DNA from 3 places in the Simiduia sp. 21SJ11W-1 genome. Region 1 is predicted to be linked to each of the others. Evidence: predicted binding sites of a transcription regulator. Region 1 holds the regulator's gene; each other region holds the start of a gene.
The links. The regulator sigma-54, encoded in region 1, starts transcription at its own class of promoters, with help from an activator protein. The targets are predictions, from matches to a motif close to TGGCACANNNNTTGCNNT.
Positions count from the first base shown of each region.

Region 2: a site for sigma-54 is predicted at 3,600-3,617, ahead of L1F30_RS13890 (PEP-CTERM sorting domain-containing protein). Genes of this name have one in related genera too.
Region 3: a site for sigma-54 is predicted at 3,304-3,321, ahead of L1F30_RS01210 (PEP-CTERM sorting domain-containing protein). Genes of this name have one in related genera too.

Region 1 is NZ_CP090959.1:1,030,467-1,038,233, reverse strand. It holds gene L1F30_RS04585 (BolA family protein) at 23-253, opposite strand; gene L1F30_RS04580 (phospholipid-binding protein MlaC) at 380-1,003, opposite strand; gene L1F30_RS04575 (KpsF/GutQ family sugar-phosphate isomerase) at 1,240-2,214, shown strand; gene L1F30_RS04570 (HAD family hydrolase) at 2,282-2,806, shown strand; gene lptC (LPS export ABC transporter periplasmic protein LptC) at 2,859-3,443, shown strand; gene lptA (lipopolysaccharide transport periplasmic protein LptA) at 3,430-3,969, shown strand; gene lptB (LPS export ABC transporter ATP-binding protein) at 3,966-4,691, shown strand; gene L1F30_RS04550 (RNA polymerase factor sigma-54) at 4,881-6,404, shown strand; gene hpf (ribosome hibernation-promoting factor, HPF/YfiA family) at 6,488-6,778, shown strand; gene L1F30_RS04540 (PTS sugar transporter subunit IIA) at 6,783-7,244, shown strand; gene rapZ (RNase adapter RapZ) at 7,258-7,767, shown strand, end outside.
Region 2 is NZ_CP090959.1:3,178,860-3,186,626, forward strand. It holds gene sbcB (exodeoxyribonuclease I) at 1-833, opposite strand, end outside; gene can (carbonate dehydratase) at 943-1,593, shown strand; gene L1F30_RS13875 (cupin domain-containing protein) at 1,600-2,073, opposite strand; gene L1F30_RS13880 (hypothetical protein) at 2,136-2,507, opposite strand; gene L1F30_RS13885 (DUF3192 domain-containing protein) at 2,718-3,092, opposite strand; gene L1F30_RS13890 (PEP-CTERM sorting domain-containing protein) at 3,659-4,282, shown strand; gene L1F30_RS13895 (fumarate hydratase) at 4,338-5,855, opposite strand; gene L1F30_RS13900 (hypothetical protein) at 6,045-6,272, opposite strand; gene L1F30_RS13905 (Lar family restriction alleviation protein) at 6,284-6,487, shown strand; gene L1F30_RS13910 (hypothetical protein) at 6,496-7,260, opposite strand; gene sodB (superoxide dismutase [Fe]) at 7,374-7,767, opposite strand, start outside.
Region 3 is NZ_CP090959.1:251,676-259,442, forward strand. It holds gene L1F30_RS01195 (acetyl-CoA C-acetyltransferase) at 1-822, opposite strand, end outside; gene L1F30_RS01200 (histone deacetylase) at 971-1,879, shown strand; gene L1F30_RS01205 (alkylphosphonate utilization protein) at 1,923-2,489, shown strand; gene L1F30_RS01210 (PEP-CTERM sorting domain-containing protein) at 2,646-3,239, opposite strand; gene L1F30_RS01215 (aldo/keto reductase) at 3,437-4,225, opposite strand; gene L1F30_RS01220 (FAD-dependent oxidoreductase) at 4,222-5,457, opposite strand; gene waaA (lipid IV(A) 3-deoxy-D-manno-octulosonic acid transferase) at 5,581-6,840, shown strand.

The DNA.
Region 1 (7,767 bases):
CCTAGCGGGCACGTGTTGCGGGCTAGCCGGCCTCTGCAGGGGTTAAGGTCTGCATGTTTACAGCGTGAATTACGCCGCTGGCAATCTGCTCAGACAACGCCTTGTACACCAGCTGCTGCTTCTGCACCGGGCGCATACCCTCAAATGCAGGGCTGACCACCACCAGGTTTACATGGCTGCCGGCAATAGACACCTCTACCTGGCTCTCTGCGATGGCGGCTTCTATCAGCGCCTTGATTTCTTGCGGTTGCATGGTTTGCCTCTTAAAACTTGGGGCAACGGGCGCCGTGTGACGCTCATCACGAAAACAAAACACCCCCATTTCAGGGGGTGCCAAGTCTACTGGTTTACCGGCTTTTTTGCACGGCTCGCGGCAACTTTAGGGCTTGGCGGGCAGCTCTTTGGCCCACTCGGCTATCACCAGATCCACATTGCCCTTGTGCTGCTTGTACGCCTGGGCAAACTGGCTGCGGAATGTCTTGCCGAGGTTGATGCCATTAAGCACCACATTGATCAACTTCCACTCACCGGTGGTGCGGTTCTTGGCCATGGTGTAGTCAATTACCTGCACGCCGGATGAGGTGGTCACCTCTTGGCGCACCGCCACGCGGTTTTGGCCAGCGGCCTCGGGGGCCAGCGGCGGGATGGCCATTTCGGCCTGCACATAGCCGGTCATGCCTTTGGCGTAGGTGGATACCAGGCTGTCGCGGAATATGCTTTCAAACTTTGCCATCTGCTCGGGCGTGGCCTTTTTGGCTGCAGGCCCCATCACCACCCGCGCAATAAAACCAAAATCCACCACCGGCTCCAAAATGCCTCGCATTTCAGCCAACAGTTTCACGGCCTCTGGGTCTTTTTCAGCATCGTGCTTGTTCACCGCAGCCTTCAGGGAATCTACAACGCCCACCACCACTTCACGCGGGCCAACCTCAGCGGCACCCTGTGCCGATGCGGCAAACAACAAGAAAGCGCCCAACAGCGCACCTAAAATCCGGGAACCCATAGCCAAACCTCTCCTTTTCTTCCAAACCTTACGGTTAAAAACCTGGCAGCATCTGCCCGGTACCGGGCGGCCATTCTACCTTAAGTGCAGAAAAAACCACCGCCTATTTTAAATATTCGCCATTCAGCTACCGGCGTTTTACGCTAGTTTATCGCACGCGGTTTAGCTGACATTCACGAGTAGGCACTATACCATTACGCCCCTTAACCGAATCTGAATCAGTGCGAGTAAGCCCCATGAATCAACACTTTGCCTTTATTGAAGCCGGAAAGCGCACCGTCAAGATTGAGCTCGATGCCATTGCCGCGCTCGACGCACGCATGGATGCCAATTTTGCCCGCGCCTGCCAGCTGATTCTTGCCTGCCAGGGCCGTACCATTGTGACGGGCATGGGCAAATCCGGCCACATCGGCGGCAAGATAGCCGCCACATTGGCCAGCACCGGCACCCCGGCCTTTTTTGTACACCCGGGTGAGGCCAGCCATGGCGACCTGGGCATGGTGACCCGCCAGGATGTGGTCATCGCCATTTCCAATTCCGGCTCATCATCGGAAGTGCTCACGCTGATCCCCTTATTCAAGCGTATGCAAATTCCCATCATCAGCATGACCGGCAACCCCAACTCGCCGCTGGCGCAGGCTGCCGATGTAAACCTGGACATCAGTATTCAGGCCGAGGCCTGCCCGCTGGATTTGGCGCCCACCTCATCGACTACCGTCACCCTGGTGGTGGGCGATGCCTTGGCAGTCGCGCTATTGGAAGCCCGCGGCTTCACCAAAGAAGAATTTGCCTTTTCGCACCCGGGCGGCGCCTTGGGCCGGCGCCTGCTTGTGCGCGCTAGCGATCTGATGCACGCAGGCCAGGAGCTGCCAAAGGTCAGCCCCGATACCTTGCTGTCTACGGCGCTCGTGGAAATGACCCGCAAGGGCTTTGGCATGACGACCGTTGTGGACGAGGCAGATCAATTGATTGGCGTTTTCACCGACGGCGACCTGCGCCGCTGCGTGGATCTAGGGGCGAATCTGGCCACCGCCACCATGGCCCAGGTGATGACGCGCAACCCGCTTACGGTAACCACAGACCTGCTGGCGGCCGAAGCCCTCACCTTGATGGAACAGCGAAAAATTACCGCGCTGGTGGTTGAAGACCACAACAAACACCCCGTAGGCCTGCTGCACATGCACGACATTTTGCGGGCAGGAATCGTTTAGTATTCAGGCGCGCACAACGCCAACCTAAGTTGCAACCCAACATTCATTTTGCATTTCGGACCCACCCATGACTCAAGCACTGGCCTCGGCAAAAAACATCAAACTGCTGCTACTCGATGTAGACGGCGTACTCACCGACGGCAAGCTCTACTTCGACAACCAGGGCAACGAGATGAAAGCCTTCAACACCCAAGATGGCCACGGCATCAAGCTGCTGCAAAAATCGGGGGTACAGGTGGGCATTATTACCGGGCGCAAAAGTGAGTTGGTGGCGCGCCGCGCGGGTGATTTGGGTATAAATATTTTGGTGCAAGGCCGCGAAGATAAATTTGCCGCCCTGCAGGAAATCCTCACAGACCTGCCGCTTGCGCTCGAGCAAATCGCCTTCATGGGTGACGACCATCCGGATCTCACCTGCATGGTAAAAGTGGGCCTGGCCATGACCACCGCCAACGCTCACCCGGATGTGGTAGCCCGCGCCCACTGGCAAAGTGCGCGCAACGGCGGCGAAGGGGCCGTGCGTGAAGCCTGCGATTTCATCATGCAGGCACAAGGCACGCACGCAGCGCTACTGGCTAAATACACAGGCTGAAGCCGGCCACGGCCCGCTCTCACTCAATCCTGGCGCACAAAGGAAAACAGCGTTGGCAAAACTTAAAAAATTACTGCCCGTTATTGTTGCCCTGATCGTGTTCATCTACCTGTTTATGGTGGAGACACCCTCTACACGCCTGTTCGAGCAGCCCCCAAAAGATGCAGAGCAACAGGCACCGGCATTTTTCATGACCGACTTCGTGAGCGTTCATTACGATGAAGCCGGCAAGGTAAGCCGGCGCGTGACCGGCGTGCGCGCCGATCACTACCAACCCGCCGGCAAGGCCAGCAACAAAGATTTCACCCTGGTAGAGCAGCTGCGCGCTGAAATCTATAATCCCGATCAGGCGCCCTGGATTATTGTGGCCGATCGAGCGCGCGCAACCAACAAGGATGACCGGCTTGAACTCACCGGCAACGTACACCTGTTTCAACAGGATCCGGTTGAGGGCACCACGGAACTCTTTACAGAAAAGTTGATCTACTTTACCAAGCGCCAGGTGGCTGAAACGGATCAGCCGGTGAAAATACTTTCGCCCCAAGGCATTACCCACGGCAATGCGCTGAACGCCAATATCAAAACCCAGACTTTTAAACTTACTCGCGGAGTCACAGGCACTTATGAAACACAATAACCCGCGCCGCAGCCACGCCTGGCTCGCCCTTGCCGCCTTGGCCGTGATGGTTACACCATTGGCACAAGCGCTGCCCACCGATCGCGATCAGCCCATTAACATCAAGTCGGACGATTTCGATCTAGATAAAAAAAAGGGCGTTCTAACTTATGTGGGTAACGTCGTCATTGAACAGGGCAGCATCTACATCGAGGCTGAAAAAGCCGTGTTTTACAGCAAGAACAACGAGGTTTACCGCGTGGTAGCCACCGGTGCACCGGCCCACTTTCAACAGCAACCCGAGATCGATAAGCCACTGGTAAAAGCCCGCGGCGAATTACTGGTGTACGAAGTGGGTAATGAAAAGCTCACCATCACAGGCAAAGCCCGCGTAGAGCAAGACGGCTCACTGATCACCGGTGATCAAATCAACTACAACATTCACCTGGCCACCGTTGAGGCCGGCCGCCGTACCGATAGCAAGGAGCGGGTCAACGTTATTCTGCAGCCTCAAAAGCGCACGCCCGCGGAGCAAAAAGACCAATGAGCCAGTTGCAAGCACTGAACCTGGCCAAGAGCTACAAGGGCCGCCGGGTAGTAATCGACGTATCGATGGAGGTAAACAGCGGCCAGATAGTGGGCCTCTTGGGCCCCAATGGCGCCGGCAAAACCACTTGCTTTTACATGATTGCGGGCCTGGTAGAAAGCGATGCCGGGCGCGTGAGCATCGACGATCAGGACTTAACCCCCCTGCCCATTCACGGGCGCGCACGGGCGGGCATCGGCTATCTTCCGCAAGAGGCCTCGGTATTTCGCAAACTCACCGTGGCCAACAATATTCTTGCCATTCTGGAAACCCGCAAAGAGCTCAACCGCAAACAGCGCTTAGCGCGCATGGAAGATTTGCTGGAAGAGTTTCACATTACCCACATCCGCGACAGCCTGGGCATGGCGCTGTCGGGCGGCGAACGCCGTCGGGTGGAAATTGCCCGGGCCCTGGCCACCGAGCCACGGTTTATTTTGCTGGATGAACCCTTCGCCGGAGTCGACCCCATTTCCGTGGGCGATATCAAAGGCATCATCAAGCACCTTAAAGATCGCGGCATCGGCGTACTGATTACCGACCACAATGTACGCGAAACCCTCAGCATCTGCGAAAAGGCCTACATCGTTAGCGAAGGCCACATTATTGCCGAGGGCGATGCCAGCACGGTGCTCGCCAACCAGCGGGTACGCGAGGTGTACCTAGGCGACCAGTTCACCCTCTAGGCCTGCACATCACCGCACTGGCGCGCAGAACAACAACGCTTTACGCGCCAACCTTAAATCACCCATAAAGGCATGGTGCTTGCTTGTCAATATTGCCTCGCTATTGCCGGATGACTACACTTAGGTTGCGCCCGCTGGAGTTAAGGCCACGTTTTGGGCAGCAACCAAGAGGATGTAAGTCATTACCCCATGAAGCCATCTCTACAGCTAAAACTCGGTCAGCAGCTGACCATGACGCCGCAGTTGCAACAGGCCATCCGGCTGCTGCAATTGTCGACACTGGACTTACAGGCCGAAATCCAGGAGGCGCTGGAATCCAACCCTATGCTCGAGATGGCAGACGGCGATGACACAGGCGCCGATAACGCCGCAGACCACCCAGACAACAGCCAATCTGCCCAGCCAGACGGCAAAGACGCAAACGACAACGCCCCGGATACCCCCGCAACCGACACCACCAGCGACACCTCGATGGATGCCGACTGGAATAACGACATTCCAGACGACCTGCCGGTAGATACCAACTGGGACGACATCTACACCTCGGGCCCCGCCAGCGCAGGCCCGGCATCGGACGACGATCGCGACTACGAGCGCGACGACAGCGGCGGCGAAACCCTGCAAGAACATTTGCTGTGGCAGCTCAACCTCACGCCCATGTCTGATCGTGATCGGGTGATTGCCATGGCCATCATCGATGCCATAGAGCCCAGCGGGCTGTTGGCCTCACCTCTGGAAGAAATAACCGAGGGCCTGGGCCAAGACGCCGATCTGCAAGATGACCCCCTCGAACACGATGAAGTACTGGCGGTGCTGCACCGGCTGCAACAATTCGACCCGCCAGGCGTTGGCGGTCAGGATTTATCGGAATGCCTGCTGATTCAGTTGCGCACACTACCGGCCACTACACCTTTTCTGGATGCTGCTAAACTGATTGTTAAGGATCACTTGGCCCTGCTAGGCAGCCGCGATTACAAGCAACTCATGCGCCGCTGTAAGCTCAAGGAATCAGAGCTTGCCGAAACCATCGGGCTGATCCAAACCCTTAACCCGCGCCCGGGCGAGAGTATCAGCCGGGCTGAAACCGAGTATGTCGTCCCGGATGTCTTTGTCAGCAAAAAACAGGATCGGTGGCTAGTGGAGCTCAATCCAGATATCGCGCCCAAGATCCGTATCAACTCAGGCTACGCGTCGCTGGTAAAGCGCGCCGACACCAGCAAAGATAACAACTTCCTGCGCGATAACCTGCAAGAGGCCCGCTGGTTTTTAAAGAGCCTGCAAAGCCGCAACGAAACATTACTCAAGGTGGCCAGCTGCATTGTTGAAAAACAGGTGGGCTTTTTCGAACACGGCCCGGAAGCCATGAAACCCATGGTGCTGCACGACATCGCCGAAGAAGTTGGCATGCATGAATCCACCATATCCCGGGTGACTACGCAAAAGTACATGCACACCCCCCAGGGCATTTACGAACTCAAGTATTTCTTCTCAAGCCACGTGAGCACAGACTCAGGCGGCGAGTGTTCCTCAACGGCAATTCGCGCCATCATCAAGAAGCTGGTGGCCGCAGAGAACCCCAAAAAGCCCTTGAGCGACAGCAAAATTACCAAGCTCTTAGAAGAGCAAGGCATTCAGGTGGCCAGGCGTACCATCGCCAAGTACCGGGAGTCTCTCGGTATCGCGGCCTCGAATGAGCGAAAGCGACTGATTTAGCAAGCGAGTATTGGTGCCCCGCAACGGTATTGCACCAATGCGGGGCGGGTGCAACGCAAACGCAGCGACAAAAGGAGCAGCAAATGCAAATCAACATCAGCGGACACCATCTCGACCTGACCGACGCCATCAAAAGCTATGTCAACACCAAGCTTGAAAAACTCGAACGCCACCACGACCGAATAACCAGCATCAATGCCATTTTGAGTGTTGATAAACAGCGACAAAAGGCAGAAGCTACCGTCCACGTCAGTGGCGCCGAGTTTTTCGCTGACTCTCAGTCCGAAGACCTGTATGCTGCCATCGATCTACTCACCGATAAGCTGGATCGCCAACTTATCAAGCACAAAGAAAAGCTTCGAAGCCACCGTTGAATTTATGCAGTTTGAAAATCTCTTGGCCCCACGCCGTGTGCAACACGGCGTGGATGGCGTCAGCAAAAAGCGCGCGCTGGAAATTCTGGCCGACCTGATCTCTAACGATATCCCCTCCCTCGCCGCCGACGACCTCTTTCGCAGCCTGGTTGCCCGCGAACGCCTGGGCAGCACCGGCCTCGGCCACGGTATCGCCATACCCCACTGCCGGGTTGCCAACTGCGAGGCCACCACCGGTGCGCTGATTACACTGTCTCACTCCATCGACTTCGACGCCATTGACGGCGAACCCGTCGACGTTATTTTCGCACTTCTGGTGCCGGAAGATGCCGATGGCGATCACCTGCAAACACTGGCCAGGCTTGCCGAGCTGTTTCAGCGCGAGGAATTTCGTGAAGAGTTGCGCAGTGCTGGCTCAGACCAGCTGCTCTATAGTAGGGTAGTGCAACACCTCACTGCAGCCTAAGGAATCTGCCACCATGCCCACCGAGCCAAGCACACCGCGATTAATTGTTGTCAGTGGCCGCTCGGGCGCCGGCAAAAGTACAGCGCTACACGTGCTGGAAGACTTAGGCTTCAACTGCATTGACAACCTGCCGCTGCGCCTGCTGCCGGAACTCGTCAAGCAACTGGAGGCAGACCCCACCGACCAGCAATCGTTTGCCATTAGCGTGGATGCCCGAAACGCCTGGCGCGAGCTGACCAAGTTCCCGCAGATTATTGCCCACGCACGCGACAGCGGCATTCACATTGAAGTGATGTTTCTCGATGCGCGCTCGCCCGCGCTGATTCAGCGCTTTAGCGAAAACCGCCGCAAGCACCCCCTCAGTCGCGACGGCGTGGCACTGCGCGATGCCCTTATAAAAGAACGCGAACTGCTACAGCCAGTGGTGGATTTGGCGGATCTTGTGATCGACAGCACCAACTTAACCCTGCACCAGTTGCGCGATCTGGTAAAAGTGCGGGTGCGTCAATCCGATGAAACCACC
Region 2 (7,767 bases), 1.8 Mb from region 1:
ACAAACACCCGCGCGGCGATTTCTTCGGCAGACAGCGATAACAAGGGTGCAGGGTCTACCGCAAGGTTGTACACAATCACCGCATTTTTATTCACCGGGTGGGGTGCCAGGGGCATGATCAAGGCCGTGCAGCCCTGCGCTGCGGGAAAGCGTGATGAGGTATGCAGCAACGGCTTTTTGTTAATCCAGTCAAACTGCGCCTGCACCGCCTGCTTGTGCCGCAGGCTGTAGGCGTAATCATAAAGTTTGGGCTGCAGCTCGCGAATGCGCTTTGCCAGCGCGATGGTGGCGTATACGTCAGACAGGGCATCGTGCGCGCTTTCATGATTCAACCCGTTCGCAGCCGATAAATCTTCCAGCTTGAAACTGGGCGAACCATCTGGGTGTTTTGGCCACACCATGCCCTCGGGGCGCAGCGCGTACATCATGCGCACCACGTCGATTAAATCCCAGCGGGAATTACCGTTTTTCCACTCCCGCTCGTAGGGATCGTAAAAATTGCGAAACAAGGTATAGCGCGTTACCTCGTCATCAAAACGCAAGCTGTTATAGCCCACGCCACAGGTGCCGGGCACGCTGAATTCCTGGTGGATGCGGGCAATAAATTCGGGCTCGCTTACGCCCTCTTGCGCCGCGTGCTGGGGCGTAATGCCGGTAATTAAACAGGCCTCGGGGCTTGGCAGCAGATCTTCGGTGGGGCGCGCGTAAATCATGAGCGGCTCACCCATAATATTTAACGCCTCATCGGTGCGCACGCCGGCAAATTGTGCCGGGCGATCGGCGGCGGGGTTTGCGCCCCAGGTTTCATAGTCGTGCCAATACAGGCTGTTCATGCGCAAATTCCTTATGTTTTACCGAGCGGGCACTGTGCCAAGGAAGGCTATGATAGCGCAATTAAGTTGATATATACTTCGCCAAATTTCGCCAAACCAACTTAAAAAAATGACTAAATTAGACGCTTTATTCGAAAAAAATAACCGTTGGGCCGAAGCGATAAAGGCCGAAGACCCGGATTTTTTTGCCAAGCTTTCCAACCAGCAAGACCCGGATTACTTGTGGATTGGCTGCTCGGACAGCCGCGTGCCCGCCAACCAGATTGTGGGCATGATGCCCGGTGAATTGTTTGTACACCGCAATGTGGCCAACGTGGTGCTGCACACCGATCTCAACTGCCTGTCTGTCATTCAATACGCCGTAGAAGTGCTGAAGGTAGACCATATCATGGTGGTAGGACACTACGGCTGTGGCGGCGTGGCGGCGTCCTTGCAAAATCAGCAGCTGGGAGTGATAGACCTGTGGATTCGCAACATCCGCGACATCTACTACGCCAACCGCGAGGAAATTGATACGCTGCCCACCCAGCAAGCGCGGGTCGATCGCCTGTGCGAATTAAACGTCATGCAGCAAGTTCAGCAGGTAAGCCGCACCAACGTTGTACAAAACGCCTGGGCCCGCGGCCAGGCGCTTTCGGTGCACGGCTGGATTTACGGCGTGGGCGATGGCCTGCTGAAAAACCTGATAGACCCGATTACCGGTATTGAGCAAATTCCCGAGCAGTACCGCGTGTTTAAAATCGGCCAACCTGTTAAGTAGTTTGGGCTAATCTTCTACCCACACCCGGTCGGCGCCAGTAAACTCTGGCGCCTGCACCGAAAGCACCTTCAGTGGCTCTGCAGATAACACCTTCACGCCATGCACCGCAGCCACCGGCACCTGCACAAAATCACCAGCTGAAATTACAAAGCGCTGATCACCCACCCGCATTTCACCGCGCCCGGCCAATACGTAAATGGTTTCAGTGTGGGTTAAGTGCTTGTGCGGGCGCACCTCATTGGCAATAAAAATCAGAAATTGGCTGGCATTGGCATCTGAGGCCAAAGGCACCACCTCCAGGGGATTCCGGGTGGAAGGAGTGATTGCATGCAGGTTTATGGGTGTGGGCCTTGTAACGGGCGCGGCCTGCTCATCTGCGTAAACAAGCTGTGAAAAACCTGCCCCACTCGCCAGCAGTGCGGCCAAAAGTCGGCCAGCCCAAAACCCTTGCACAGATTTACCGAGCGCCAGTATGTTCATCAACCCTTCCTCACGGTCTAGTAAGCACCACACAGGCTTTGCAATTTACCATGCCCAAGCCCCTAGCGGGCAATTCGCACGGCCGTAATTTCTGCGTAGCCATTGAGCTCGCACCGGCCAGAGGTGTGCACTTGCACCGGCAACTCCTGCGCCATGGCCATGAGTAGGGTGTCGAATATAAAACCTGCGCCGTTGGCGGAGTAATCCTGAAAATAGCTGTGGCCAGATTTACAGCTGTGCGCTTCATCCAAATGCACGCGCAGCACATAGCGACGCTGAGCGGTGGGCTCTAGCGAATGTACAAGTGCCGCCTGCGACCAACCGGCTCTTCCTGCAAGGGCAGGCTCAGCCAACACACAAAGCCCAAAAAACAGCCCGCCAATGAGGCCACTTACGGGCTTATCTATGAATAAATTTCTTGTTGCTGCCCCCATACGGCCTCCCGTTTAGACACTGAGTTATTTTCACAGGCCTGGCAATAGCGTTGCACTCGAACGCACGACCTGCGTCACAATCTCAAACAGCCTAGCAGGGCGAAGCTTACTGGCAGCTGAACAAACGCCTGAAATAAAAACGGCCCACGCCAGGGCGTGGGCCGTTCGGTTTCACACTGAAAACTTAACGCATTGCGCGGGTATAAATACTCAGGGTTTCACAATTTCGTTGTATGAAGGTTCACCCCAACCAACCAGCACGCCGTTTTTAAACACCAGAGGTGTGCACTCGTCTTTGGTGGTAATGCCGTCTTCTTGTTGGCGCTGCGTGCGATAAAACAACACGCGATACTGGCCATCAGCACGGCTATAGCCTTCGCTGAAATCCGGCTTACCCAATTGTTCGCGCACCAGCGCCTCTTGGGTATCAACCACCAGGCTTGAAATAATATCGCGATTTTTAACTTCGCGCTTACCCCAATCGCTGTGGTATTCACCGTCTTTACCCACGTTAATGACACAGGCGCTCAAACCCAGCACCATCACCATGGCCAACATCCGCGTTACGTAGCGCTTAAATTTCATGTAGTTGTGCATTTTATGTAGTTCCCCAATTCACACTGTAAGTTGGCAGCCATAGTACTGCGGCAAATACCTTTACCACAGCCGGCTCAACGCGAATCTCCATCCGTTTAACGCAGCACTTTCGGCTTAACTTAAATCGCAGCTATTCCATCGCATGCTACTTTTCTAACCTAATCACTGAGCTGCAACCATGCCAATGAGGGTGTTGGATGAGTTTACAAGGCGCCGCGCAATTTCTACGCCGGAAATGCCGCGGCACAAACGTACCACCTGACAAAAAAAGACTGATTTACAAGGGTATATGATTGATTCAAGCCCCGCACAAGCAATTAATGCTGCATTCTGCCCACACCTGCGTGCTATTGCGAAACCTTGGCCGCAGGCATCAAGCAAAGCGCGCCAATTGCACGCGCCCCTGTGTCGGCATTTCTGACAACTAACAAAAACTCAACGCAAAGCACGGGCAAAATTCGCCTAATCCTCAGCCTGTGGCGCCGCATTGGAAACTGGTGCGCTTCTTGCTTTAACGCGAGTGCTTGTTAATTTTCTACTAAAGGATGACGAACATGTTTAAAAAAGGAACCCTGGGCCTGTTAATGGCTGCAGCAGTTGGCTTAAGCACACAGGCTAACGCCACCCCCATCGCTATGGGCCAAATTATTGATGGCACCACCTTCGGCAGCAACGATGCATTCCAGTTTTTCAATGCCTCGGATGCCGGTGAGAAAATTGTGTCGCTCACGTGGGATCTAACCCCCATCGCCGCGTTTTTTGACTCAACCAATAGTTCACCAGGTGTAAGCTCAAGCCCGCTTACCTTGGGCTCTGGCGACGCAGTGGGTCACCACTTCCCCACCAACGCGGCACTCGATGGCACCAGCACGCTCACCGTGACCTTTGATCACTTTGATGCCGGCGAAATGTTCAGCTTTGGCGTAGATACCGATTTCTTCAGCAACCCAGATGGCTTTGGCCTGACCGGTGCGCAATTTATCGGTGCAACTGCCACCGCCATTTTCTCGAACGGCATGGCGCGCACGGGCACTTATGTAGCGTCTGATAAGAGCGGTTACGGTTCAATGGTATTCATTGACATTCCCACCAGCGTGCCAGAACCCGGCTCACTGGCCATTCTGGGCCTGGGCTTGATCGGTTTGGGCTTTGCCCGCCGCCAGGCAAAAAAGGCGTAATGCAGCACCCATAAAAAAAGCCCGGCATTGCCGGGCTTTTTTTATGGGTGAGAGATTATTTGACTTCCACCACACCTTCTTCAATTTTTGCCTGCCAGATTTTCGGGCCGGTGAGGTGCACCGATTCGCCGTTGGTATCTACCGCGACGGTAACTGGCATGTCTTCTACTTCAAACTCGTAAATGGCCTCCATGCCAAGTTCCGGGAAGCCCAGCACTTTGGACGACTTAATGGCTTTCGATACGAGGTAGGCAGAACCACCTACAGCCATTAGGTAGACGGCTTTGTTATCGCGTATGGCCTCAATGGCCGCAGGCCCCCGCTCGGCTTTACCAATCATGCCCAGCAAACCTGTTTGCTCGAGCATGGTGCGGGTGAATTTATCCATGCGGGTGGCAGTGGTGGGGCCTGCCGGGCCAACCACTTCATCGCCCACCGGGTCTACCGGGCCCACGTAGTAGATGAAGCGGCCTTTCAGGTCTACCGGGAGCGGCTCGCCTTTGGCAATTAAATCTACCATTTTTTTGTGGGCGGCATCGCGGCCGGTAAGCATTTTGCCAGATAACAAAATGGTTTCACCCGGCGCCCACTGGAGCACATCTTCTTTGGTGACGGTATCCAGGTTTACCCGGCGTACGCTGTCGCCCACTTCCCAGGCAATTTCAGGGTAGTTGTCGAGCGACGGCGGCGTTTGGTGCACGGGGCCTGAGCCATCCAACACAAACTTGGTTAAACGGGTGGCGGCGCAGTTGGGAATAATGGCCACGGGTTTGTTGGCGGCGTGGGTGGGCATGTCTTTCACTTTAATATCGAGCACAGTGGTTAAACCGCCCAGGCCCTGGGCGCCAATGCCCAGCTTGTTCACCTTTTCAAACAGCTCCAAACGCAGCTCTTCAGCGCGATTAGTAGCTCCACGTGCTTGCAGCTCTTGAATGTCGATAGGCTCCAGCAGTGATTCTTTGGCCAGTGCCATGGCTTTATCGGCGGTGCCGCCAATGCCGATGCCCAAAATGCCCGGCGGGCACCAGCCAGCGCCCATTTGCGGTACCACCGAGAGCACCCAGTCCACAATGGAATCCGAGGGGTTCAGCATGGCGAACTTGGTTTTGGCTTCACTACCGCCGCCTTTGGCCACCACGTGCACTTCTACTTTATCGCCCGGCACCACTTTGTAGGTGATCATGGCCGGGGTGTTGTCGCCGGTATTTTTACGGGCGCCGTCTGGGTCTGCCAATACCGAGGCGCGCAGCACGTTATCTGGGTGCTTATAGGCACGGCGCACACCTTCGTTAACCATGTCTTCCACCGACATATCGCCTTGCCACTGCACGTTCATGCCAATTTTCAAAAACACCGAGACAATGCCTGTGTCTTGGCAAATCGGGCGGTGGCCGGTGGCGCACATGCGCGAATTGATCAGTATCTGCGCCATGGCATCTTTCGCGGCCTTGCTCTGCTCGCGCTCGTAGGCTTGATGCACCGCCTGAATGAAATCTTTGGGGTGGTAGTAAGAAATAAATTGCAATGCGTCGGCAACGCTTTCGATCAGGTCATCCTGGCGAATCACGGTCATGTGTCTGCTCTCGTCATGGGCTGGGGTATAGAGGCGAATTCTACACCATGGCAGGCAGCTGAAAAACGCCGGGGGCAAGCAGTGGGCTGCCATACCCCACATCTAGCGAGTGATCTGCAATCACACACAAGTATCAGCACATTTTGGGTTAGAGGCTTATTGCAATCACAAAATATGGGGCTAGACTGGTTAAAGCGACCCAAGAGACGGAGCCCTTATGGCAAGCTCGCCGCCGGTGGTAATGGGTACAACCCGATTACCGGCACCGGCCAATCGCACATCACTCAGGCGTTTCGCTGCAGGTTTGCCCCACTCACCTGCACGCCGCCCCTCCCCCAACCACTTAGCCCGGCAGCCGGCATCAACCACCAACTGCCCCCCACGCCACAAACACAACACAATAAAAACGCCAACCATTGGAGAGCACCATGGCAACGTCTTTGTCACCTTGCCCTTATTGTCACAGCCAGCAATTGCACTTTGTGCACCATTTGCTCACTCACGCCGTGTGCTGCGAACACTGCGGCGCCTGCGGGCCCAGCCAGCGGGAAATTGATGAAGCAGTGCATCTTTGGAATCTGGTGGCCCAGCTGCAGCAGAGCCAGAACCCGGCCCTTGAACGGGCCGGTTAAAGGGCGTTTTAGCGGGCCTGCAGGGCGTTAACCTGCTCTTTGAGGGTAACCAGGTCGCGATTGACCGTTAAGCGGTAGATATCAATCGCTTTAATGGCTTCTTCGTTGGTTTTCAAACGGCCCGAGAGATCATTGCGCAGCTTGTTGAGCTGCTGCTCCATGCCGGAGAGCTTCTCAATCTGGCGGTGCAGGCGATCGAGCTGATCGTCCACAGTGGCTTGGGTTGCGAGCAATTTGCTGTCTACACCCGAGAGCTGCTTTTTCACATCGGCCAGCAGTTTGGCATTGCCGCTGGCGAGCTTTTTCTCCAGGTCACTAATGGCATCTGTATTGGCGGCGATGGCTTTGCGATTGGTATCGTAGGCCACCCCCCACAGCTTTCTGATTTCAGAATCTGCCCACACAAGCTTGGCCTTGAAGGCCTCGGCAGACTCCATCACCTCGCCCTCGGTCATGCTGAGCTGACCCTCAAGCTCGGCAATGCGGCTTTCCAGCTGGCCGCGCATCTCGGCACTTTGCACCTGGGTTTGCTGTAACTGCCATGCGAGGTAACCACTGCCAGCCACGCCGGCAAAGGCCACCAACAGCGCAATGGTGGCCAGGGTTTGGCTGGCCTTGGGTGCCACGGGGCGGCTGCTCGGCTGCGGGCGGGTCGGGCGCGGGTCGGGCGCGCGCGCCGCACCACTGGGCTGAGCCGGGCGGGGCGTAGGCTTGCGTGCCGGCGGCTCGTCTGAATGAGGCGCGCCTAAGGTAGGTTCTTTGCGTTCGTTCATGCGTGGGTTCTCACCCTAAGTTGCGGGATTGGCGGTTGTTTATAACAGGAATAACCGCCAGACAAAAGAATGCCGGGCTAAACCCGGCATCTGACACACAAAACCTGCAGAAATTATGCGAAGTTTTTGTTCACGAAATCCCAGTTAACCAGTGCCCAGAAGGCATCCATGTACTTGGGGCGCGCGTTGCGGTAGTCGATGTAGTAGGCGTGCTCCCACAGATCTACCGTCAGGATGGGGGTTACGCTGTCGTCGGTCAACGGGGTGGCGGCGTTGCTGGTGTTAACAATCGCTACGCTGCCGTCGGCCTTTTTAACCAGCCACGTCCAGGAAGAGCCGAAGTTGGCAACGGCTGAGGCCGTGAACTCTTCTTTGAACTTGTCGAACGAGCCAAAGGCTTTGTTGATGGCCTCGGCCACAGCGCCGGTAGCTGCACCGCCACCGTTGGGGCTCAGGCAGTTCCAGTAGAAGGTGTGGTTCCAAATCTGGGCTGCGTTGTTGAACACG
Region 3 (7,767 bases), 780 kb from region 1:
GGCATTGGCGCTGCCGAGTAATAACACTGCCGCGCCATCCACTATGCCAGAGGAATTGCCGGCGGTGTGCAGGTGATGAATGCGTTCAACTTCCGGGTATTTCGCGCGTGCCACACCGTCAAAGCCCATGGCGCCTATGTCTGCAAAGGAGGGCGTGAGCGCGCCCAGGCTTTCCAGCGATGCATCGGGGCGAATGGTTTCATCCTGGGCGAGCAGGGTAAAGCCGTTGGCATCTGTCACGGGTATGACCGAGCGATTGAACGCGCCTCTGGCCCAGGCAGCAGCAGCCTTGTGGTGCGAGTGCATGGCGAACTCGTCGAGCTGGGTGCGGCTGAAACCCGCCAGGGTGGCGATTAAATCTGCGCCTATACCCTGTGGCATGAAGCCTGTGCGCGCGTTGGTTTCCGGGTCTAGCGCCCAGGCGCCGCCATCGCTGCCCATGGGTACGCGCGACATGGATTCCACACCGCCGGCCACCACCAGGTGCTCCCAACCCGAGCGCACTTTTTGCGCGGCCATGTTGACGGCCTCAAGGCCAGATGCGCAAAAACGATTGAGCGTGACACCTGCCACATCATCGTGCCAACCGGCGGCGAGTGCTGCGGTTTTGGCGATGTCTGCGCCTTGATCGCCTATGGCGGTTACGCAGCCCAGCACTATGTCGTCTACCTGATTGGTGGGGAAACCCCCGTTGCGCGTATGCAAATGGCCGAGCAGTTGCGTGAGCAGGCTGATGGGCTTGACCTCATGCAGCGCGCCGCTCGCTTTGCCGCGCCCACGGGGTGTGCGCAGGGCATCGAAAATAAAAGCGTCTGATGTCATGGCTTGTTCACTTCCTGATGTGTGGCGTGTGGTTTTAACTATAGGCCAGCGCACAGTTGCAATTTAATGACCCTTAGTGACAATGCCAGTGATCGCAGGTCTTGTGCAACGCCGTACACGAGGCAAACCGAGCAACCAAGGAGCCCGCGTGCTGCCGCTTGTTACCCACCCAGCTTACAGCTACCCCTTTCCCGCCAAGCACCGGTTTCCCATGCAGAAATTCGGCTTGCTGCACGCCTATTTGCAAAGCCTGGGCATCGCCACGCGCACCAATACCCTGAGGCCAGGCCGTTGCCAGCCGGGGCTGCTCACCCTGGCACACGATGAGGCCTATGTGGGCCGGTTTGTGAGTGGGCAACTCACCCATGCCGAGGTGCGCCGCATGGGCCTGCCCTGGAGCGAAGGGCTTAAACTTCGCACGTGTATTTCACCGGCCGGCACCTTGCTGGCCGCGCACTATGCGTTGGAATACGGCGTGGCTTGCCACCTGGCCGGCGGCACCCACCACGCGCACCGCGATTTCGCCTCGGGCTTTTGCATCTTTAACGATTTGGCCATAACCGCGCGCGCGATGCTTGCTCACACCCGCGTGCGCAAGGTGCTGATTTTTGATGTAGACGTGCATCAGGGCGATGGCACCGCGCGCATTCTTGAAGGCGATACGCAGGCTTTTACCTGTTCAGTTCACTGCGAAAAAAACTTCCCCGTGCGCAAGGCCGCCAGTGACTTGGATATCAACTTGCCGGTGGCCATGGGCGATGATGCCTACCTCAGTGTGGTGTCGCACACCTTTGCCAAATTGCTGCGTGAAGAGCGCCCGGACTTGGTGCTTTACGACGCCGGTGTTGATGTTTACGCAGACGACCCTCTGGGCTTGTTAAATATTTCAGAGGCGGCCATTGCCGCGCGCGATCGCGATGTATTGCGCCAGGCGCGCGAGGCGGGGGTGCCCATTGCCACTGTTATTGGTGGTGGCTACGACCGCGATCAACAGGCACTGGCGCGCCGCCATGCGCTTTGTGTTGAACAGGCGGCAATGGAGTTTGCGGGCATCTAGCGGCATTGGCTGCTGGTATACTTGCGCTTTTGGGTGGTGTGTTATGTCTGTATTGGTCGCGCTGCAAGCGCGCAGCGACTGTTGTGAATTGTGCAAAGCAACCGAAAACCTGAGCGCGCTGGAAGTGGGCCCGGATGCGGCGGCCAACTCGGATCGCCAAATTCTGGCCTGCGCCACCTGTGCCAACCAATTGGGCGGCAATGAGGCACTCGATGAAAATCACTGGCGGTGCCTGAACGATGCCATGTGGAGCAGCGTGGGTGCCGTGCAAGTGCAGGCCTATCGGCAATTGCAGGTGCTGGCAACGAATGCCCACTGGGCGCAAGAGCTGCTGGATGTGATGTATTTAGCGCCCGAGCTTGAAAGCTGGGCCAAGGCGCAGGCAGCCCAGCAGTCGGTGGTGCACAAAGATTGCCACGGCAATGTGTTAAGCGCCGGCGACAGCGTGACGCTCATCAAAGATTTGCCCGTTAAGGGCGCGAATTTCACCGCCAAGCGCGGCACTGCCGTGCGCGGTATTTCATTGGTGGCCGATAACCCCGAGCACATAGAAGGCAAGGTGGAGGGCCAGCGTATTGTGATCCTCACCCAGTATGTGAAAAAGAATTAAGTGCCCACGCCATTGGGCACGCAACCGCCCAAGACAACCGGCTAAGTCAGCAACCGCTTAATACAGCGGCCGCTTAATCGGCGGGGCTAGCAACGCGCAACTAACAATGAGTCGCTCGCATCTAAATTGCTGCCCGGCCTTTCGGTAATTTACAGCTCAACTGCGCGCGGTTTTGCGGCGCGCAACGGCCAGCATCAAGGCGCCAAAAAGCATTAACAAGGCGCTGTTGGGCTCTGGCAGGTTGGTGACCATTTTAGAGGCGTAAAGGTTTATGTGAGATAAGCCGCCGCCTTTGCCAAACACATTGTGAAAGGCCCAGTCGCCACTGCTGACGCCCTGCTGGATTTCAAATACAAACCACTCGTCTGGCTGGCCGCCGGTGCCGAACTTAAAGCCGAGTGCGGCATCTTCGTAGTGGTTCCAGAAGTCGCTGTCGAAGCTCCAGGTGCCGGTGCTGGATTTGTTGGCGCCGGCCACGATGGAAAAGTTGATATTGAACGGGTCGAAGGGATCGAGCGCTGTGTCTACATCGTCTTTGCTTTTCAATACCCAAGGGTCGCTGGTGGCCAGCAGGAAGGCATCGGTGGCGGGGTTGCCGCTGATGTTGCCGGTGCCTGCGTCCAGGCAGCTCATGGCCTGGGTATCGCTCATAGACATGTAGTTATTGCTGGTGTCAGCACAGTTTATGGGGGTTGCGCTTACCTGCGCGGCCGCCAAAACCAGTGTGCAAGCGACGAGAATCCGTTTCATTTTTCTTGCCTCGCGAATTTGTAGGGTTGCCGAGCTACCGCCGGGTAGCTGTGTCGCCCATTTCAACGCAAAAAGTGTTCCCGAAAAATAAAATCTAATTAATTCAATGGCTTACGCTTTTCTCGCCACTCGACGTTTGGCGCCTATGTTAAGAAAACCGACGTTAAGAAAATCGACGTTAAGAAAATCGGCGCGCGCTAGCACTCTAGCGCCTTGTTCGCACGGGCAAGATTATCGCGCAGGTGCTGCGGGTTGATGGTGCCTACAATGGCGCTGGTAACGCCTGCAGTTTGCAGCACGAAATCCATGCTGGCTTGCACAGGATCCGCGCTTTGGCCGTTGCACAGATGGCCGCTGGCGAGCGCCTTTTTAATGAATACGCCTTTTTGGTGGCTGTGGCAGTAGTCGATAACGGGCCGCTCGGCCTGCTCGTTCAGGTTGTAGGTCACCATCACGCCATCGGCAATTTGTGCAGCCTTTAAACCGCCCTCAACGGTTTTGGTAGACATGCCAAAGGCGCGGATTTTGCCTTCGCGCTTGAGCTCGGCCAGCTGCTCCAGCGCGCCTTCTTGTTCGATAATGTGCAGGTCATCGCCGTTGGAGTGCACCAGCACTATGTCGATTACATCTGTGTTTAGCCGCTGCAGGCTGCGCTCGATGCTGTGGCGTGTGTGGGCTGCGCTGAAATCAAAATGCGATTCGCCGTTGCTGAATTCCTCGCCCACCTTCGAGCAAATAACCCATTGCTGGCGCTGGCCCTTAAGCAGGTGGCCCAGGCGCGTTTCGCTGGTGCCGTAGGCGGGGGCCGTGTCGATTAAATTTACGCCCAGCTCGCGCGCTAAATTAATGAGTGCCAGTGCCTCGGCGTCGCTGGGCAGCTCAAACCCTTTAGGGTATTTCACGCCCTGATTGCGGCCAAGCTTGACGGTGCCAAGGCCAATGGGGCTTACCTCGATACCGGTGGAACCAAAGGGGCGTTGCATCATGATTGTTGTGCCTCGGTGGTGGGGAAGGCGGTATCCCACGGGGTGGGGGCAATGGGGGCGGCCGGCAGAAATGCCACGGGGCTTTGGCGGTGGGCGGGGGCAATGCCGTCTGCCTCAAGTAATTGCAGCAGGCTTGTGGCCATGTTCGGGGCCAGTGTGAGCTTGGTGGGCCAGCCCACCAGTATGTTGCTGGCGCGCCCGTCTGTGCGTTGTGCCCGTGCGGCAAAGGCTTGATCGGGGCGGGCGAAGTTGCGCTGGCGCGGCTCGGCGCGATCAACGCTCAACGTGGCCCATTGCGCCTGGGATAAATCCACCCAAGGCATGAGCTCGGCCAATTCCTGTTGCGCGCGGGCAATCAGTTGGGCCGGGGTGTCTTGCACGCCCTGTTCGGCCAGGCTGCCGCCCAGGTACCACACAGTGGCGCCATCGGCGCAGGGGTGGCTTGAGATGGTGAGCCTTGGGGTTTTATCGGCGCCCAGGCAGTGGCCGTAAAACCTGTAGCCCAAATGGTGCTTAACCATCACCTGTTGCAGCGGGCGCAGTTGCATCCGGGGCTGGCTGCAGCCGGCGGCCGCCAGCAGCTGTTCGTTGCCGCGCCCGGCGGTAAATATCACTCGCCTGGCGTTAATTTGATGGGTTTGCCCCTGGTGTTCGGTAATCACCGAAACGCCCTCCGGGCCCTCGGTCAAACGGCTGTGCGCCCAATCGACTTGCCGGCAGCGGCCTTCGAGGTTGGCCGCCAGCGTTTGGATCACGCTGGGTACGTCTAACACCAGATCTACCAGCTTGTAGAGGTCGAACTTGCGCCCGGCGGCCGCCAGCAGTGGCGGGTAATCTTTCGGCTGCAGGGCATCCACACGCCCGCGCAGTGCCTTGCTGGCAAAAAAGGTGGTAATGCGTGAGGTGACGCTCTGGCTTGCCCACATGTAAAAGTGTTCAGATAACACCCGAGCACCGGTTAAATCCACGTCGCCCTTGCCTGCAAGGCAGGCCGCCCAGTGGGCGGGCATATCGGCAATGGCTTCACTGGCGCCGGTGAGGCTGCCGGTGAGCGCATATTTTACGCCGCCGTGAATCATGCCTTGGGATGCCATGGATTGCTGATCGCCCAGGCCCGACTGCTCCAGCAGCAAGGTGTTGTACCCCGCGCGCATCAGCCGATTGGCCAGCCACAGGCCCGCCACGCCGCCGCCGATGATGAGGGTATCGAAATGGTGTTGCTGCACTGTCATGGGCGCTTCCGTACAAAATTTCGCGAATTATACGGCAAAGGCTCAGGCCCGGCTGCCCCGCCGCCGTGGTGGCAGGCTGCGGCATTCGGTATGCTTGCGCCTTTGTCAGCCACTGCCCCCACTATGATGCGCGCGTTTTACACACTGTTTTTGTATTTGGCCCTGCCGGTGATTGCCCTGCGGCTCTTGTGGCGTGCGCGCCTGGCACCGGCCTACCGGCGGCGCTGGGGCGAGCGCTTTGCCCTGACGGGCGAGCTGCCCGCGGGCCCGGTGATTTGGGTGCACGCTGTGAGCGTGGGCGAAACCCTGGCTGCACTCGACATGATTCGCGCGCTGCAAACCCGCTACCCCGATCACCGGGTGCTGGTTACCACCACCACACCCACCGGTTCCGAACGCGTGCAAAGCGCCTTGGGCACAACCGTATCGCACGTGTATTTGCCCTACGACCTGCCCGATTGCTGGTGGCGGTTTTTCAGCCGCGTGCAGCCTGCGTTGCTAATTGTGATGGAAACCGAGCTTTGGCCCAATTTGCTGGCAGCCTGCGCCGCCCGCCAGGTGCCGGTGTTGCTTGCCAATGCCCGGTTATCCGCCCGCTCTGCGGCCGGTTATGAGCGCTTGGGTGGCCTCACCCGGCCGATGGTTGCGCGGCTGAGCAAAGTGGCGGCCCAACAAGCCCCCGATGCCGAACGCTTTCGCGCACTCGGCGTTGCGCCTGAGAAAATCACCATTACAGGTTCCATCAAATTCGACCTCACCCTCACCGAGGCCCAGCGACGAGCTGCGGCCGTACTGCGCCAGGATTGGGCCCCGCGCGATGAAATACTGTGGCTGGCCGCCAGTACCCACCAAGGTGAAGATGAAATTATTTTGGCCGCCTTTGCCAAGGCCCGCACCCAGTGCCCGGCGCTGCGATTGATTTTGGTGCCGCGCCACCCGGAGCGCTTTGATCGCGTAACTGCCCTGTGTGAGGCGGCAGGCTGGCACACCCAGCGGCGCAGCCGGCGCACCGAGGCGAGCTTTGATGTATTGGTGGGCGATACCATGGGCGAGCTGCTGATTTTTTTTGGCGCGGCGCATCTGTGTTTTGTGGGCGGCTCGCTGGTGCCCACCGGCGGCCACAACATGATTGAACCCGCGGCCTGGGCCAGGCCCGTGTTGTGCGGGCCACACCTCTTTAACTTTGCCGAAGTGTCGCGCCTGATGATAGACGCAGGCGGGCTGCAAACAGTGAGTGACGCCGATGCAATGGCCGAGGCGGTAGTCGCGCTCGCCGGCAGTGAGGCGCACCGCGCGCGTATGGGCCTGGCCGCGCAAGCGGTGGCAGAAGCCAATCGCGGCGCGCTGGCCCGGCTGCTCGCGGAAATAGATCAGCTGGTGTGAAGGCTCTAAATAGGAAAATCGGTTGCCCATGAGTTTGAGCGAATTATTCAAATGGCAGCGCGGCAGGCAAGCAACGGGCTACCACAAAATGTTTCTTGGCGGCGCCCGTTGGCCAGTTGCCTTCGATATGTATTTACTGAAATTCCCCCAGGGCAGTGAGATACCCGAGCATACAGACGCAGTGCCCAGTGGCCGCCATTACCGCCTAAATATTGTGTTAAAAAAGGCCAAAAAAGGCGGGGATTTCACCACTGTTGTCCCATAGTTTAAGTTTCCATGGAAGGCAGACGTTGATACTACCTATATCTCAGAGTTTCTAAGCGATATCTGGACATGAAATCTGGGGCGAAGTTTGTGACACGACGTAAATACATCCATGTAGTCTCGACACCCGCGTCCATGCGGGTGACGGTCACAACTCCGCCCCATATTCCATGCCTGTAGATTTGTGGGACAGCTGTGGGCGCTTCACGTGTTCAAAGCCCATATTCGAAACCCGGAGAATAAAAATATTTCGCCCGGATGTCGCTGCCCACTCTGTGAGTAAAATTTTAATGGGTAGCCGTTATGTGCTGAGCATTGGTTGGCTTTTACGTGAGTGAACCTTGCCCTAAACCGCGTTGCCGCTGGCTTGTGGCATTGGGTGAAATGCTGTTGCCTGAGTCGCCCGGAACTGGCTGCCGGTATTTACTTTCAGTGCATTAGATTGCCGCAACGGGCATGGGTTTTTGGTGGCGCATTTTTCAGCCAAGCCACACATTTTTCATTTCACTTTCTGCGCAAACTTTTCAGGTTTGATGTGTGCGACCGTTCGCGTTTTTTAAAAGCGCTACTGCACAAATAGCGCCTTGGGAGCAAAGGCTTGCGAGAATTTTTGCGGCAAAAAAACACGGCCAATCAAGCGGGGCTTGATTGGCCGTAGGGTGT